Regions from separate parts of the Desulfitobacterium sp. genome, predicted to be linked through region 2. Evidence: a T-box and tRNA genes for the amino acid it is inferred to sense, from the RefSeq annotation. Region 2 holds a T-box; the other holds one or more tRNA genes.
What was found. A T-box is a leader RNA that pairs with one kind of tRNA and senses whether it is charged. The one in region 2 lies ahead of leuS (leucine--tRNA ligase), so its partner is inferred to be a tRNA-Leu.
Positions count from the first base shown of each region.

Region 1: it has a tRNA-Leu gene. The T-box ahead of leuS (leucine--tRNA ligase) is inferred to sense a tRNA for this amino acid. The anticodon was not compared.

Region 1 covers NZ_CEVWNY010000134.1:763-7,180, forward strand. Annotated here, with positions in the region: gene AC1U9U_RS14520 (TRAP transporter substrate-binding protein) at 1-1,037, shown strand, start outside; gene AC1U9U_RS14525 (TRAP transporter small permease) at 1,139-1,768, shown strand; gene AC1U9U_RS14530 (TRAP transporter large permease) at 1,765-3,054, shown strand; partial or broken gene AC1U9U_RS14535 (SDR family oxidoreductase) at 3,452-3,594, shown strand; gene AC1U9U_RS14540 (CBS domain-containing protein) at 3,605-4,036, opposite strand; gene larC (nickel pincer cofactor biosynthesis protein LarC) at 4,126-5,337, shown strand; tRNA gene AC1U9U_RS14550 (tRNA-Leu) at 5,483-5,569, shown strand; gene AC1U9U_RS14555 (aspartyl-phosphate phosphatase Spo0E family protein) at 5,661-5,813, opposite strand; partial or broken gene AC1U9U_RS14560 (HD-GYP domain-containing protein) at 6,237-6,418, shown strand, end outside.
Region 2 covers NZ_CEVWNY010000066.1:1,806-11,701, reverse strand. Annotated here, with positions in the region: gene AC1U9U_RS10640 (Rne/Rng family ribonuclease) at 1-605, shown strand, start outside; ribosomal protein L21 leader region at 707-790, shown strand; gene rplU (50S ribosomal protein L21) at 801-1,112, shown strand; gene AC1U9U_RS10630 (ribosomal-processing cysteine protease Prp) at 1,114-1,473, shown strand; gene rpmA (50S ribosomal protein L27) at 1,467-1,763, shown strand; gene AC1U9U_RS10620 (Spo0B domain-containing protein) at 2,055-2,570, shown strand; gene obgE (GTPase ObgE) at 2,607-3,881, shown strand; gene yhbY (ribosome assembly RNA-binding protein YhbY) at 3,928-4,221, shown strand; gene nadD (nicotinate-nucleotide adenylyltransferase) at 4,226-4,849, shown strand; gene AC1U9U_RS10600 (RNA recognition motif domain-containing protein) at 4,934-5,185, shown strand; gene yqeK (bis(5'-nucleosyl)-tetraphosphatase (symmetrical) YqeK) at 5,301-5,879, shown strand; gene rsfS (ribosome silencing factor) at 5,866-6,204, shown strand; T-box leader at 6,382-6,577, shown strand; gene leuS (leucine--tRNA ligase) at 6,646-9,147, shown strand; partial or broken gene AC1U9U_RS10580 (molybdopterin-dependent oxidoreductase) at 9,393-9,896, shown strand, end outside.

The DNA.
Region 1 (6,418 bases), on a different contig from region 2:
GTTTAATGTTGAGCCTTATGCTGGTGATCTCTTTGGTTGGATGCGGCAGCACTGGCACTAACAATGGTACTGGTAATGGCACAAGTACCCCTGCTCCGAAGCCTGAAGAGAAGGTGGTCATTAAAATTGGTAGCGTGCTTTCTGAGAATAGTCCGGGTGCAGAGGCCCTAGGACTGTTCAAGAAAACAGTTGCAGAAAAAACCAATGGCAGAATTGATGTGCAGCTTTTTCTTTCCGGACAGCTCGGCAAAGAGCTTGAGATGATCGATCAGGTTCGTAAAGGTGACATTCAGATGGCTACCAGCAACCCAATGAATATCAGCAATACCATTAAACCGCTGGCTGCTCTTGAAAGTTATTTCCTCTTTGACAACTATGATCATGCCTTCCGTTTCCAGGACAGTGATGCTGGTCTGGCAATGCTTAAAGAATACCAAGCAATGGGTATGACAGGTCTTGCCTATTTCCCTACCGGATTCAGGCAATTCACGAACAGTAAACAACCCATCACTTCGGTAACAGATTTGAAGGGACTCAAAATCAGAGGATACAGCGAAGTGCAGACAAAGGCTTGGGAATCAGTTGGTGCATCCTTAAGTTCTGTTGCCTATAATGAACTATTCACGGCGCTCCAACAAAAACTAATTGATGGACAGGAAAGTGCCATTTCCAGTATCTATGAAGCAAAGTTTTATGAAGTTCAGAAGTATATTTCGCTGACTTCACACCTATTTTCAACAGATATCCTTGTAGCCAATGATAAATTTCTGAACAGCTTATCTGAAGGAGACCGTAAGATTGTCGCCGATGCGCTCCGCGAGTCAGTTCTTTTCCATAGGAAAAATATTGTTCAAAAAGAGGATTCAATGTTAAAAGCAATTAAAGATGCAGGTGTTCAGGTTAACGAGGTTTCGCCCGAGGCAAGAAAAGAAATGAGTGCTATCATGAACAAAGTTGTTTCTCCCACTATAATCTCACTAGCCGGTCAAGAAAAATATGATCTTGTTCAGAGGTATGCAGAACAAACAAGGAAGTAAGCTATCTAACGTGACTCTAACCGATCATTGTAAAGTGGACAGGGGTGTTTCGACGGAAACGCCCTTGTTTCCTAAATGAAATATAATGGGAGCAGATATGTATGAAAAACCTTTTAAAATGGTTAGATGTAAATCTTGAACCCTTGTTAATGACAATAATTTTTTATTTAATGATGTCACTGGTCACGGTTCAGGTAATTCTACGGTTTGTATTTCATAGCGGTTTTGCATGGGGCGAGGAAATCGCAAGATTTATATTTGTCTGGCTATGCTTCGTATCGATAGGATATATATCACGAAATGGTCGTCATATTGGCGTAGATTTTATCAGGGAGCTTTTTCCGACGATAGTCAGAAGGCTTGTCTTAATTACGGTTGATGTTTTAACGCTTGCTGTGCTTGTGTTATTGCTTAAAGGTTCCATAGATATCATGCAATCCGTATCCTTGTTTGGTGATAGAGGTCTTACCGCCAATATCAGCATGAATTGGCTACATGGCGCAGCAGTGGTCGGATATACGCTGATGTGCCTGAGAACTCTTCAGTCCTTAGTCTGGAAGATCAGAAGGTTTAACTCCTCCTACGATTTATTCCGAAATGACGGCGGTCAATATTCCGGAGCTAATAACATTTTCTTTACTCCTCTTAAACAAAAAGAGGAGCTTGATCTAACTCTAGATCGAACTGTATTGCTTGAGGAGAACCAGAGGAAAGCGGGTGGTAAGCGATGATACCAGTATTTTTTCTATCATTTGCCTTTTTAATAATTTTCTCCGTATCAATCGCTTTTTCCCAGGGAATAGCATCATTAATTATGATTTATGTCTATAAAGCCATCTCGCTGGAGAGTTTTACAAAATCAATCACCTTGGGCCTTGATTCGTTTACGCTGCTCGCCATACCTTTGTTCACTTTTGCCGGCGATATAATGGGAAAGGGCGGTATTTCCAAACGACTGTTGGATGTTGCCAAGATCTTTTTTGGCAATATGACCGGCGGCCTGGGAATTGTTTCAATCGTAGCTTGTATGTTTTTTGCCGCTATATCCGGTACCGGTTCAGCGACGGTTGCGGCCATTGGTCTGATCATGATTCCCATGATGGCTTCTGAAGGCTATGACAAACCCTATGCTACCTCCATGGTTGCCACAGCCGGAACCATCGGAACTATCATCCCGCCGAGCATATGTATGGTTGTTTATGCTGTTGCGGCCAATGCTTCCGTAACCTCTATGTTCACGGCCGGTTTTCCTGTAGGGATACTCGTCGGTACCGCATTATGTACTTACGCTTATATTTCTTCAAAAAAACGTGGTTATGTAGTCAAAACCCCGCATCATTATACGTTTAAAGAAGTTCTTAAGATATTTTTTGTAGCGATACCTTCGCTCTCGATCCCATTTATCGTACTTGGGGGCATCTATGGCGGAATATTTACCCCTACCGAAGCAGCAGCTTTGGCCTGTTTTTTAGGTATATTCCTTAGCGTATTCGTGTATAAAGAAATTAAGATTAGCGAATTGCCTTATCTTGGCTATCGGGCGGTAGTGCTTTGTGCTCCCGTATTATTTGTTATAGGTATGTCCTCCGGCTTTGGAAGAATTTTGGCAATCGAGCAAATTCCTAAAATGATCTCCGAGGCAATTCTAGCCATCACTACCAATGCCACCTTCCTGCTACTAATGATTAACATTCTACTGCTGATCGTGGGTACCTTCATGGAGACCAATGCGGCGATCATTATTCTTGTTCCTATCTTGCTGCCGATTGTGGAAGCCCTTGGTATTAGTCCTATCCATTTCGGCATGATCATGATTTTAAACTTGGCCATTGGGTTTGTAACCCCACCATTCGGGGCCAATCTATTTATGGCAAGTATGATTTCCAATGTTAAATATGAAGTTTTAGCTAAGAGGATATGGCCGTGGATCTTTGTCATGATTTTAGTCTTGATAGTTGTTACTTATATTCCGGAAATTTCTCTCTTCCTTCCTAGGATGATGGGACTATCAGTTTAAGTTATATATGCATTGACGACACTTAGCAACATAAGAGGACTATCATTAGTGTGATGAAGATTTCAGTTGTACCGTAGAATTATTTTCTTTTAAATCCTACCTAGACACGAAGTGTTTTTGAACACCCACGAAGTGTTTTGAACTTGAAAGTTTTCATCAGATAGAATATGATATTGTTATTAGAATGACCGTGTGTACTGAGTATGTTTTGAATTTCATTAATAGGTTTCCGCATGACGGCACTTCGTTTTGGTTGATTAGGAGTAGCATCTTTTTGCACCCGAAACCATGTGTCCATGCGGATTTTCATCGTTTAAGTCTAAATTTTTGCCCATGTTATTGGGTGCGAAATATTGGGAAGTTTCGTCGCCCACGCTGGGTAAAAGGACAAAAGGCGCATGTACTAGCATGGCCGATGGGACACCTTTGCAGCGGGTTTGTACCCCTGAAGATGTGGCGGAGGTTGCCTATTCCTTAATAGCCAATGCGGGATTTGTTACCGGTCAAACCTGGGTAGTAGATGGCGGAAACTTTATTTAAATAAAAACAGTTATGCTTCGTCTAATTCTAATGATTCCAGCTTGCCTAAAGCCCTAGAACAGTACTCAAGAATTTCGCGGCGGCGGACGATGCCGATAAAGATTCGCTGATCATCCACTACGGGAATAAAGTTCTGTTCTACTGCCCGGGAGATCAGATCCTCCATTCGGGAGTTGATGGAAACGGGGTGATTTTGAATATGCTGTTCCACCTCCGTAAGGCGAACGCTATGAGTATTATGAAAACCAAGACCGGGAGTATTTTTTAGTTTCCACAATAGATCCCCTTCAGTAATTGTTCCGCAATAGGAACCTTGCTCATCGATGAGAGGAATCGCCGAATAGCGGTGGAATTCCATTTTTTCGAGTGCTTGGCGCATGGTAGAATTGACTTTAAGGTAAATAACATCTTGTTTGGGAATTAGGAAGAAAGCGACATTCATTGCTGTAAACACTCCCTCTTATATATGTAGCCTGACCAAGTATAGAATAGCATAATAATAATTGCAAGGTAAGCGTAAGGAGATTAGGTATGAAAGCGGCTTATTTTAATTGTTTTTCCGGAATCAGCGGCGATATGCTCTTAGGGGCTCTCGTTGACGCGGGATTGGATTTTGACCTTTTACAAACAGATCTGGCAGGCTTAGCTTTAGATGAGTATAAAATCACCGCTGTGAAGGTGCTTAAACAGGGAATTAGTGGTACCAAGGTGCATGTTCGATCCTTAGAAGGACATGTCCATCGGCATCTAGCCGATATTCAGGAAATCATTGCTAAAAGCACCCTGCCAACTGAAGTAAAAGAAAAAAGTCTGCAGATTTTTTTGCGTTTAGCCGAAGCGGAAGCCAAAATTCACGGCACCACTCCGGATCAGATTCACTTCCATGAAGTTGGTGCAGTGGACGCCATTGTCGATATTGTCGGAGCAGTTATCGGTTTTTGGCGTCTAGGGATTGAAAAGGTATATGCCTCGCCTCTTCATATAGGCAAAGGCTTTGTAAAAGCTGCTCATGGACTTTTACCGGTACCGGCTCCGGCTACTTTGGCATTATTACAGGAGGTACCGATTTATTCTCAAGATGTGGAGGGCGAATTAGTAACTCCCACGGGAGCTGCGATTTTAACTACATACTGTAAGAATTTCGGATCCATGCCTGCGATCAAGCCTGAGCGGGTTGGCTATGGTGCAGGATCTAAGGATTTATCCATTCCTAACCTTTTGCAGCTGACCGTTGGCGAGATTGAAGATAAAGAGGGACCGATCCGGAAGGGGCTTCAAGAAGGGGAAGCGTTGACCGTTGAAGTAAATATCGATGATATGAATCCGGAATTTTATGACTACCTATTTGAAAGATTATTTAAAGCAGGGGCAATGGATGTCTATCTGCAAAATATCCAAATGAAAAAGAACCGCCCAGCAGTACTACTAAGTGTGCAAATTCCTCCCTTTTGCCTAGATGAAGTTCGTAGTATTCTTTTTGAAGAAACTACAACGATAGGGATGCGAGTCTATCCGATTAAAAAATATATGCTTGACTATGAATTCCTAACCGTAGAAACCGAACAAGGCTTAGCCAGAGTAAAAATCGCTTTTTTAGAGGGAAAAGTTTGCACTGTGAGTCCGGAATACGAGGACTGTCGCAAGCTTGCTCTTAATTCGGGAATATCACTTAAATCCGTTTATAACGGAGTTACGGAGAAGGCAAAGTTAGAACTAAAAAAGAAATATGCCCAGTTATCCTGAGCAAAAGCGAAGGAGCTTTTATGGGGTAGAACGTTTATACAAGGTGTATAAGTGCGTGTTCAAAATAGAATTTAAAAGTGGATTTTAAAATTCGCTAAAACTTCTTGACAGGTAACCTTAGTTTTCATATAATATACATTGTTACGCGGTCGTGGCGGAACTGGCAGACGCGCTAGATTCAGGTTCTAGTGGGTGCAAGCCCGTGGAGGTTCAAGTCCTCTCGACCGCACCATTTATGAAAATGCTAAAACCCTTGATAAATCAAGGGTTTTTTTATTTAGTCAATTAATAAAAAACCCTATCCTGAGATAGGGCTTAAAAACTCATTTTGCAGCAAGGTAATATTCGTTCAAGAGCTTGTCCAATTTTTGACTTAATGTTACTACTTCCGGATCAGTAAGCGGCTTGAGCTTGCCTAATTGATTAAGCTGATTCCTCATTTCCTCTATTAGCTTAAGCAATTGGTGATTCCACATGACTCGACTTCCTTTCTTTGGATAACAGGTTAATACATTCATAGACTAACATTTCTATTTTACTCAAAAAAAATCCATAAAGCCATAGGAATTTTTGTCGAAGTAAATCTATTTTGAACACCCCACTTTTAAATTTATAAATTACAAAAGAATAAAAATTATCTTTTTATAATATTTCATTTTTTGGTAAATACAGAGTATAATAGAAATAATTAAGAACTGATATGAATATGCTTTTTAAAGCATTTTAGGATAGGACTAGGTGGAAGTTGCAATAGGACTAAAGGGAAAATATCTCTGAAATAGGAATTTGAAGAGGTATAGCGGCGAAACTTGGCGAAGATGTATATACATTTTTTTAAACCCTTAATATGGTAAAATATAAGATAAGAAAGATGATTATTGAAATACAGGAGTTGGATTATGCGTCTAGTAAATATTGCTTATGTTAATGAAGGGGAGGTCCTGGCTAGGCCGCTGGTTAGCCCTAACGGAAAAGTTCTTTTACAGGCGGGAGTAAAGCTCACGCGCACCTATATTGAGAAGTTATCCGATTTGGGTTTTGATACTATGTTTATCGAGGATGATGCCTTTCAAGATGTGGA
Region 2 (9,896 bases):
TGAATTTAGTATCTCGGGCCATCCGTGATTGGGTGGATCAAGAGGTGGAAGTAATTACGGTAAATCAGCCGGAAGTAGCAGATGGGATGCGCAATGCTTTGAAGGAATTGGGGCATCCCGCTGCCAATCGTGTGCGGTTGCTCTATGAAGAAAATATTTTTGACCGTTATGGAATCGATGATAAAATCCGCCAGGCTTTACGTCCGAAGGTATGGCTGAAAAGCGGCGGCTATTTAGTAATTCAACAGACTGAGGCTTTGACTGTTATCGATGTGAATACGGGAAAATATGTGGGGGAAAAATCCTTACAGGATACAATTCTGCATATTAATCGGGAAGCAGCCCTTGAGATTGCCAAGCAACTTCGTTTGCGCAATTTGGGGGGAATAATCATCATCGACTTCATCGATATGACCATGGAAGAGGATAAGGTGCAACTACTGGGAATTTTGGAAAAAGCGGTAGCCAGGGATAAGGTAAAGAGCCAGATTATGGGTATCACTCAACTGGGCCTGGTGGAAATAACCCGTAAAAAAGTTGGCCAAACTCTCGAGGTGAGGTATAGTCAGCCTTGTCCCCAATGCGAGGGATTGGGCAGGGTGTGACAGGGGTGTTGTCACATTCCGCTTACGCAAAAATTAAAGAAAATCTTAGAAGTAATTGACAGTAGATACTACTTGATGCTAGAATATCTAAATGTGGTGACTTCTCACCGCAACCGCACGAAACAGGCAATTTTAACGGATTTTTTAATAAAAATCGGCCTGAAAAGGCGAGTCTAGGCATGGGAGGTGTAAATAATGTACGCAGTGATTGAAACAGGTGGCAAGCAATTCCGGGTTGAAGAAGGTAAAGTTCTTTTCGTGGAAAAGCTTAACGCTAATGTGGGAGATACCGTGACCATCGACAAAGTTCTTCTGGTAGAAAAAGACGGCGCAGTGAAAGTCGGTACTCCGGTTGTCGAAGGTGCTAAAGCTCTGCTTAAAGTTGTTGAGCATGGCAAAGGCGAAAAGATAGTTGTTTTTAAGTATAAGGCTAAAAAGAATTATCGTCGCAAACAAGGACATCGTCAACCCTACACAAAAGTAGTGGTTGAGGCAATCCAAGCCTAAGATGAAGAATCAGGGCATTACTTTGGATCTTTGGCTGGATGACAGCCAACTGATTCACAAGTTTGAATTATCAGGGCACGCCGGATATGCCGAGCACGGAGTTGATATTGTCTGTGCCGCCGTATCCGCGCTTAGTATCTCAGCTGTCAACGGCTTGGAATATTTTCTCCCAACTAAACCGGAGGTTGAAGTGGACGATCCGCGAGGGTTTTTAAGCTGTACTCTTCCTGCTTTGGAGCCTTGGACACTGGAACAAGCCCAATGGATCTTAAGAACCATGGTTTTAGGTGTTGAAGGAATTCAGCAAAACTATGGTGAAAAATATGTTAAAATCAATCGGAGGAGGTGGACTCCATGTTAAAAATGAATCTGCAATTATTTGCCCATAAAAAAGGGGTAGGTAGTTCGCGAAATGGTCGTGATAGTGCTGCTCAACGTTTGGGTGTGAAGCGTGGAGACGGTCAATTCGTTACCGCAGGAAATATCATCGTTCGTCAACGGGGAACGAAGTTTCACCCTGGCAAAAACTGTGGTTTGGGTAAGGATGACACCCTCTTTGCTACCATCGATGGCTACGTAAAATTTGAGCGCAAAGATCGTAACCGTAAACAAGTTAGCATTTATCCTGAGCGCCAGGCTGCTCAAGCTTAAAGGAAACTTACTTCAGGTGGAGCATTTTGCTTCACCTGAAGTTTAGCTGACTTATCCAGTGCCTAGCGCCACTTAATACCTGCTTTATTGCTAGAGTTTAGTGGCGGTTGGCCCTGGGAAATTTCGGAACCGCACCCCTGGGGAAAAACCCAGGGGTTTTTTGTCTAATAGGAGAGAATACATTTCGGGTTAGGATACTTCGCTATCGCTCAGCATGACAAAGCTTGATAAGGGTGTCATCCTGAGGAAAGAATGACCGAAGGATCTTATCAAATTGAGAAGGTGATCTTGATGACTGATAAACACACCTTAGAGCGAAGGCTTCTAGCTGAACAATTGGATCATTATCGTCTTCAGCGCCATGACTTCTTGAATCACTGGCAGGTGGTTGCCGGTTATCTGCAGCTGGGTCAGCCGGAGCGGGCTTTGCATTATCTGCGGGATGGGGTCGGGGGGCTGGAGGCTGAGCAGCAAGTTGGTCAAATCCCTCAGGAGATTGTTGGCGCAATTTTACTAAGCTTTGTCATTGCTTTACGTCAAGAAGATGTATTAGTGGAGATTCAATTGAGCAGTCCTCTAAAAGGGACGGACTTTTGGCAAGACTTTTGGCAAGAAGAATACGGAGAAGTCTTATACGGGTACACTAATGAGTGTTTGGCTGCTATCAAGGCACGCTATCAAGGTTTAGAGGAACCTATCGTAGAAGTCAAATGCGAAAATGCAGAAGACTTAAGATGCTATTGTACTTTAGCTGATGGCGATAATGTGGTTTGGGACAATTGCTTAAGTTTAAGCGGTTCAAAGTAATTGTACATAAGGTTAAAGGTCAGAAGGGGATATTACATGTTTTATGATCAGGCGAAAATCTATGTCAAAGGCGGAGACGGGGGAGCAGGGGCGGTCGCTTTCCGCCGTGAAAAATACGTTCCCGAAGGTGGTCCCAGCGGTGGGGATGGCGGTCGTGGGGGCAAAGTGATTTTTGTGGCCGATGAAGGGCTGCGGACCTTGGTGGATTTCCGTTATAAGCGCCACTATAAAGCGGAACGGGGCGAACACGGCCAAGGAAAGAATATGCATGGCAAAAGCGGCGAGGATATGACTATCCGGATTCCGGTAGGGACCGTGGTCAAAGACGCCGATACCGGGGAAATTTTAGCCGACCTCATTGAACATGGTCAAAAGGTGATTGTAGCCACCGGTGGCAGGGGCGGCCGTGGCAATGCCCGGTTTATGAGTAATACCAACAAAGCACCTACGATTGCCGAAAACGGTGAGCCTGGAGAAGAACGCAACCTTTTGCTTGAGCTAAAGCTCCTGGCTGATGTGGGGTTAGTGGGGTTCCCTAATGTAGGAAAATCAACAATCATCTCCCGGATTTCCGCTGCCAAGCCCAAAATTGCGGATTATCATTTCACCACCTTAGTGCCCAACCTCGGGGTAGTGGAGCTTGAAGATGGGGAGAGCTTCGTTGTTGCCGATATTCCCGGTTTAATCGAAGGAGCACACACCGGGGCAGGACTGGGTCATGAGTTTTTAAGGCATACGGAGAGAACCCGTTTGATACTTCATGTTTTGGATATCGCCGGTTCGGAGGAACGAGATCCCTTAGAAGATTTTCAAATCATCAAAGATGAACTTCGCCAATATAGTCAAGAATTAGCTGCTCGTACGATGCTTATTGTGGCCAATAAAATGGATATTCCCGGTGCGGAAGAAAATTTACAGCGGTTAGAGGAAAAACTGGGAGCAGAGTATCGAATTTTCCCGGTCTCCGCTGCTACCGGTGAAGGCCTTAAGGAGCTGGTGTATGCAATTGCTCAGGTCTTGCCGGAAATCCCTGCTCCCCAGATTTTTGTCCGGGAAGAGGAGCTGCATAAGGTGACCCAAGTCGAAGCACCGAATCGTTTTGAACTGACCCGTGAAAATGACTACTTTATAATCACCGGTAAAGAGATTGAAAAGCATGTAAAGATGACTTTATTTGCTAGCGAGGACGGACTATATCGTTTCCAAAACATTCTTAAGGCTATGGGAATCGATCAGGCCTTGCGTGATGAAGGAATTAAAGAAGGAGATAAGGTTCAGATCGGCGGCCTTGAATTTGAGTGGGAAGAATAGAGAATTATGCGTGATAAATGAGTTATAAATGATAGGGGGTTAAGTAGTGCTAACCGGAAAACAAAAGCGTTTTTTACGGGGTCTGGGTAATGAGATGGATCCCATCTTACAGATTGGCAAAGGTGGAGTGACGGAGGCCGTCATCACTCAAACCAATGAGGCCTTGGAGGCTAGGGAGTTGATCAAGGGAAGAGTTCTTCCCAACAGTATGGAAGATGTCCAAAGTGCAGCCGAAGAACTTGCCGGAGGTACCGGTGCGGAGTTGGTTCAAGTTATTGGCCGCAACTTTCTGCTTTATCGTGAATCAAAAAAGAAACCCCTGATTGAGCTGCCGGATTAAGCAAATGAAAAGTAATTTAAGCCCACCCAAAAGAATCGGGATCATGGGGGGAACCTTTGATCCCTTGCATTACGGGCATCTGGTGGCCGCTGAAATGGCCCGTTATGAGTTTGGTTTGGAGAAGGTAATTTTTATTCCTACAGGCAATCCCCCCCACAAGATCGGTCGGGGGGTCACTCCCGCTGCCGACCGCTATGAGATGGTGAAAGGAGCTATTGCTGATAATAGCTTTTTTGAAGTTTCCGACGTGGAAATTCAGCGGGAAGGATATTCTTATACAGTTGACACTCTCAAGTATATGCACGGGCTTTATCCGGAGCACGAACTTTATTTTATTACGGGATCCGATGCCTTCCGGGAGATATTTACTTGGAAAGAGGTTCAATCGGTTTTATCCTTGAGCCATTTTGTGGGTGCTTCTCGACCGGGCTTTGATGCACATGAATTTCTGGAAGAACTAAAGCGTGAATTTCCGGAATTTCTTCCCTATATGCACCTATTTGACGTGCCGGCTTTAGCCATATCCTCTACGGATATTCGTCGGCGGGTCAAAGAAAGTAAGCCGATTCGCTATTTACTGCCGGAATCCGTACGTCTTTATATTGAGGAAGCGGGTTTATATACCTAGAGATGATTACAAAATCAGGAAAGTATAGTTCTGATTGATTTGTTTATACTAAAATCGAATCCATTAAGTAAGAGGTGACAGCAAATGGCAACCCTTTATGTCGGAAATTTACCCTGGAACACTACATCCGAGGATCTCAGTTCTTTTTTTGGCCAATATGGTCAGGTTATTAGCAGCCGTATAATTACGGATCGCGAAACTGGGCGCTCAAGAGGTTTTGGATTTGTAGAGGTAGAGGATGCTGATGCAGAGCGCATGGCAGCGGATCTAAATGGGAAGGACTTTGGCGGCCGTCCTTTAACAGTCAATGAAGCCAGGCCGAAGCAACAGCTCTAAAATTGAAGTTCCGGAAGGCCCTCTTTTCCAAGTCGGTAAGCAGGGTCTTCTCGGCGTATCTTTTACAGTTTGCAGTTACATAAGTTATATTTATAATAAAGGCGGGTATTTTTGCTTGAATATTCAAGAAGCCTCGATGCTTGCAAAGAGATCAATGTCCGCACGAAGGTTCAGCCATACTCTGGGAGTTGTACAATGGGCTTTGGAGTTGGCCCAAAGGCATAAGCTGGACGAGGAAAAGGCTCAGATAGCCGCTTTTCTTCATGACCTGAAAAAAGAGCTTGATCTTCAACAACAGATTGCTCTGGCAATGGAATGGAATTTATTAAAGTATCGCGAAGATAAGGAAAATCCTCATATTCTTCACGGTCCCTTGGCGGCTTACTGGTTAAAGCATGAATACGGTTACGAAGACGCGGAAGTACTTGAAGCCATTGCCAATCATACCCTTGGCGCACCCGGAATGGGCGAATTAGGAATGCTGATCTATAGTGCGGATTTAACGGAGCCACAGCGTTCCTTTCCAAAAGTAGACAAACTGCGTCAATCCTTGTATGATAATCTTGAGAACGGTACACTCTTATGTGTTGAACATACTCTGGCTTATTTGCAAAAAAATAAGCGCGTTATTCATCCTCAGACATTGCTTACTTACGAAGATTTGAAAAGGAGGCAAAAATTTGCTGACAGATAATCAATTGCAAGGTGTTGTACAGATCGTTGAAGAGAAAAAGGGTCGGGAAGCTATTCTTTTAGATCTGAAAGGGATTTCTATGGTTACAGATTATTTCTTAATCGTCACCGGAAATTCCACTACTCAAGTAAAGGCTATTACCGATAATCTATCCGAAAAGCTCTCTGAAATCGGTATGGCAATTCTTAGGATAGAAGGGGTGCAAGAGGCCAAATGGGTTCTTGTAGATTGCGGGGATTTAGTCATTCATATTATGACCCCTGACCAAAGAGAGTTTTATAATCTGGAGCGCCTCTGGGGAGACGCCAAAGTAGTTACCTTTTGAAACAAGGGGACAGGTTCCTTGTTTCGTTTTATCATTAATAATCTTCGCGATTGCCCGGAATAACGGTTTAACCTTTTACCGGTCTAACTTTGTACGACTTATGTGGTTGCGACTTATGTGGTCGTAGCTTGACATAGTGTAGAAAAATGGCTTATTATAGAATATACTTTTATGAATAGAAAAGCGTTGATGGGGAGCAATCCGAAGGAACTCATGCCAGAGAGGCAACGGCCGGTGAAAGTTGCTATGAGAATTTGGTGCACTCACCCCGGAGCTGTACTCAAGTAACAATGAGTACCGGTGCGAACCGTTACCATCGACAAAGTGCTATGGAAATTGGGTGGTACCGCGGGAGTATACTCTCGTCCCTTTAGGGGGACGGGAGTTTTTTATTTTTAGGGCAACTAACGGCCGGTTCTTAAATTTAAGGGGGAAAATTTTATGCAAGAGAAATATTTGTTTTCGGAGATAGAACCGAAATGGCAAAAAAAATGGGTAGAGAGAAAGGACTACAGGGCCTTAGATCATTCAGATAAGCCTAAATACTATGCCTTGGCCATGTTCCCCTACCCTTCGGGGAATCTCCATATGGGGCATGTGCGCAACTACTCCATCGTGGATGTAATTGCTCGCTTTAAACGGATGAGCGGGTTTAATGTGCTCCATCCTATCGGTTGGGACTCTTTTGGTTTGCCCGCAGAAAATGCTGCTATCAAGAACCAGACTCCACCGGCGGAGTGGACCTGGAAAAATATTGCCAATATGAAGCGGCAGCTTCAAGAAATGGGTATCTCCTATGATTGGGATCGGGAAGTGACTACCTGTCATCCAGATTATTATAAATTTACTCAGTGGATGTTCTTGGAGTTCTATAAGCATGGCTTAGTCTATAAGAAAAAGGCAGGTGTAAACTGGTGTCCCTCCTGCGCCACAGTTCTTGCTAACGAGCAAGTGGTGGATGGGGCCTGTGAACGCTGTGATACAGCCGTAACTAAAAAAGATCTGGAGCAATGGTTCTTTAAAATCACCGATTATGCCCAAGTGCTGTTGGATGATCTGGATAAGCTCCCCGGCTGGCCCGAGAAGGTTAAAACCATGCAGAAAAATTGGATCGGCCGTTCCGAGGGAACGGAAGTTGAGTTTACGGTAAAAGACCGTGGGGACAAAATCCGGGTTTATACAACTCGTGTGGATACGATTTATGGGGTAAGCTATGTGGTCTTAGCTCCGGAGCATCCTTTGGTTCGGGAATTGATCGTGGGAACAGAATATGAACAAGAGGTTCAGGCCTTCATCAATAAGATGAAGGGACTGAATGAGATCGCCCGGACTTCCACAGAGACGGAAAAGGAAGGCTTGTTTACCGGGGCATATTGCATTAATCCTTACAGCGGGGAAAAAGTACCCATCTGGATCGCTAACTATGTGCTATTGGAATATGGGACAGGAGCGGTGATGGGTGTTCCGGCTCATGATGAGCGGGATTTTGAGTTCGCCACCAAATATCAACTTCCGATAAAAACGGTTATCCTGCCCGAGGGTACACCGGCTGATGAAAAAGACGCTCCTTTAAAGGCGGCTTTCGTTGGTGAGGGAATTATGGTTAATTCCGGGGAATATGATGGTCTAAAGAATATGGATGCTTGGGAGAAAATGTCCGAAAAGGCTGAGCGGAATGGTTTTGGCGAACGGAAAGTGAACTTCCGTCTGCGGGACTGGCTGATTTCTCGTCAGCGTTATTGGGGTGCACCGATTCCCATGGTTTATTGTGATCATTGCGGCATTGTTCCCGTTCCCCAAGATCAGCTGCCGGTTATGCTTCCTGATGATGTAGCCTTTAAAGCTGGAGAAAACCCTCTTACTACCTCGGAAAGTTTTAAACAAACTACTTGTCCGACCTGCGGTGGTCAAGCTCGCCGGGAGACCGATACCATGGACACCTTTATGTGTTCCTCCTGGTACTTCCTCCGCTATACTGATCCTAAAAATGACACCCTGCCTTTCTCAAAGCAAGCCGGAGAGCAATGGATGAATGTGGACCAATATGTAGGTGGGGTGGAGCACGCTATTCTTCACTTGCTGTATTCCCGGTTCTTCACTAAGGCTTTGCGGGATTTTGGCTACCTCAAAGTGGATGAGCCCTTCGCTAACCTTTTGACCCAAGGGATGGTTTGTCTAGGCGGTGCCAAAATGTCTAAATCCAAGGGTAATATCGTGAGTCCCGAGGAAATCATCTCCAAATATGGTGCAGATACCGCCCGCCTCTTTATCCTGTTTGCTGCTCCCCCGGAGCGGGATTTGGAGTGGAGCGATCAAGGGGTAGAGGGTTGTTTCCGCTTCCTGAACCGGGTTTGGCGTTTAGCGGCTCAATATGAGGAGGTTCTGAAAGGAAATACTTCTGAAGAGGGTGCCCCTTCCAAGAAGGGTAATTTTGGCGAGCTGGACAAGGCCGCCAAGGATATGCGCCGCCATACTCACCAAGCGATTCAAAGGGTAACTTCCGATATCGGTGCCCGTTTTAACTTTAACACTGCTGTCAGTGCCATTATGGAGTTAGTAAATGCCCTTTACCTCTATAAAGAGCAGCCCAACGCTAATCATGCTGTAGCCGGTGAAGCCTTGGAAAGCATTCTTGTCTTACTGTCACCCTTTGCTCCTCATATTACGGAAGAGATCTGGAGTGAACTGGGTCATGAAGAAAGCATCCATAGCTTGGAGTGGCCCCAGGTTGATGAAACGGCCCTCGTCCAAGATGAAGTAACCGTTGTGCTTCAAGTCAACGGTAAGGTCCGTGACCGCATCCAGGTACCGGCCCAAGTTTCTGCCGAAGAATTGGAAGCCCTCGTGCGTCAGTTGCCCAAGTTGCCTGAATGGACTCAAGGGAAGCAGATTATGAAGGTGGTTACTGTGCCCGGTAAGTTAGTTAATGTAGTTGTGAAGTAAGTTAAAAAGTTAACTGTGAGGACAGGTTTTCGTTTGTTGAAACGAAGGGCCTGTCCTTTGTTTTTTATTTTACGATCAGACTTTCATGCTGCTTGACGCCATTGCCGATGGATGGAAATTATGGTTTGGGTTAGGCGGAAGCTTGTAAATCTTTTCACCATATGCCCAATTTTGTGCAGAAAAGAACAAGAAGCAATGCTATGGTAGATATAGACAATCGGTTGCAAAATGAAAGGAGGAAAAACATGAAAAAGTTTGGCAAAAGTATTGTGATGACGAAAATTTCCCGTCGTACCTTCCTCAAGGGAGTAGGTGCTATCACGGTCACCGGCTCCTTAGGTATGGCAGGCGCCCTTGGAGCTCCAACCATGGCCGCCAAAGCAGCCCAGGATGGGGAGCCTGTCAAGTTCATTCACAGTTGCTGTACAGTAAACTGTACTTCACGATGTCATCTGAAAGGCCATATTAAAAATGGCAAGATCGTGGCCGTTACGCCTGGGCCTTTGCCGGGACGAGATGATTATCCCAATGCTTGTCTGCGCTCGATGAGTTATGCCCAGCGTCTGCAGGATCCAACCCAGCGGGTGCTCTATCCCATGAAACGTGTGGGAGAGCGGGGAGAAGGAAAATTCGAACGCATTAGTTGGGATGAAGCCTTTGAACTCATTGCCACGAAGCTTAAGGAGACAAAAGAACAATACGGTGCTCATGCTGCTTCTTTCTTTACCATGTCGGGGAACTTGGCGAAG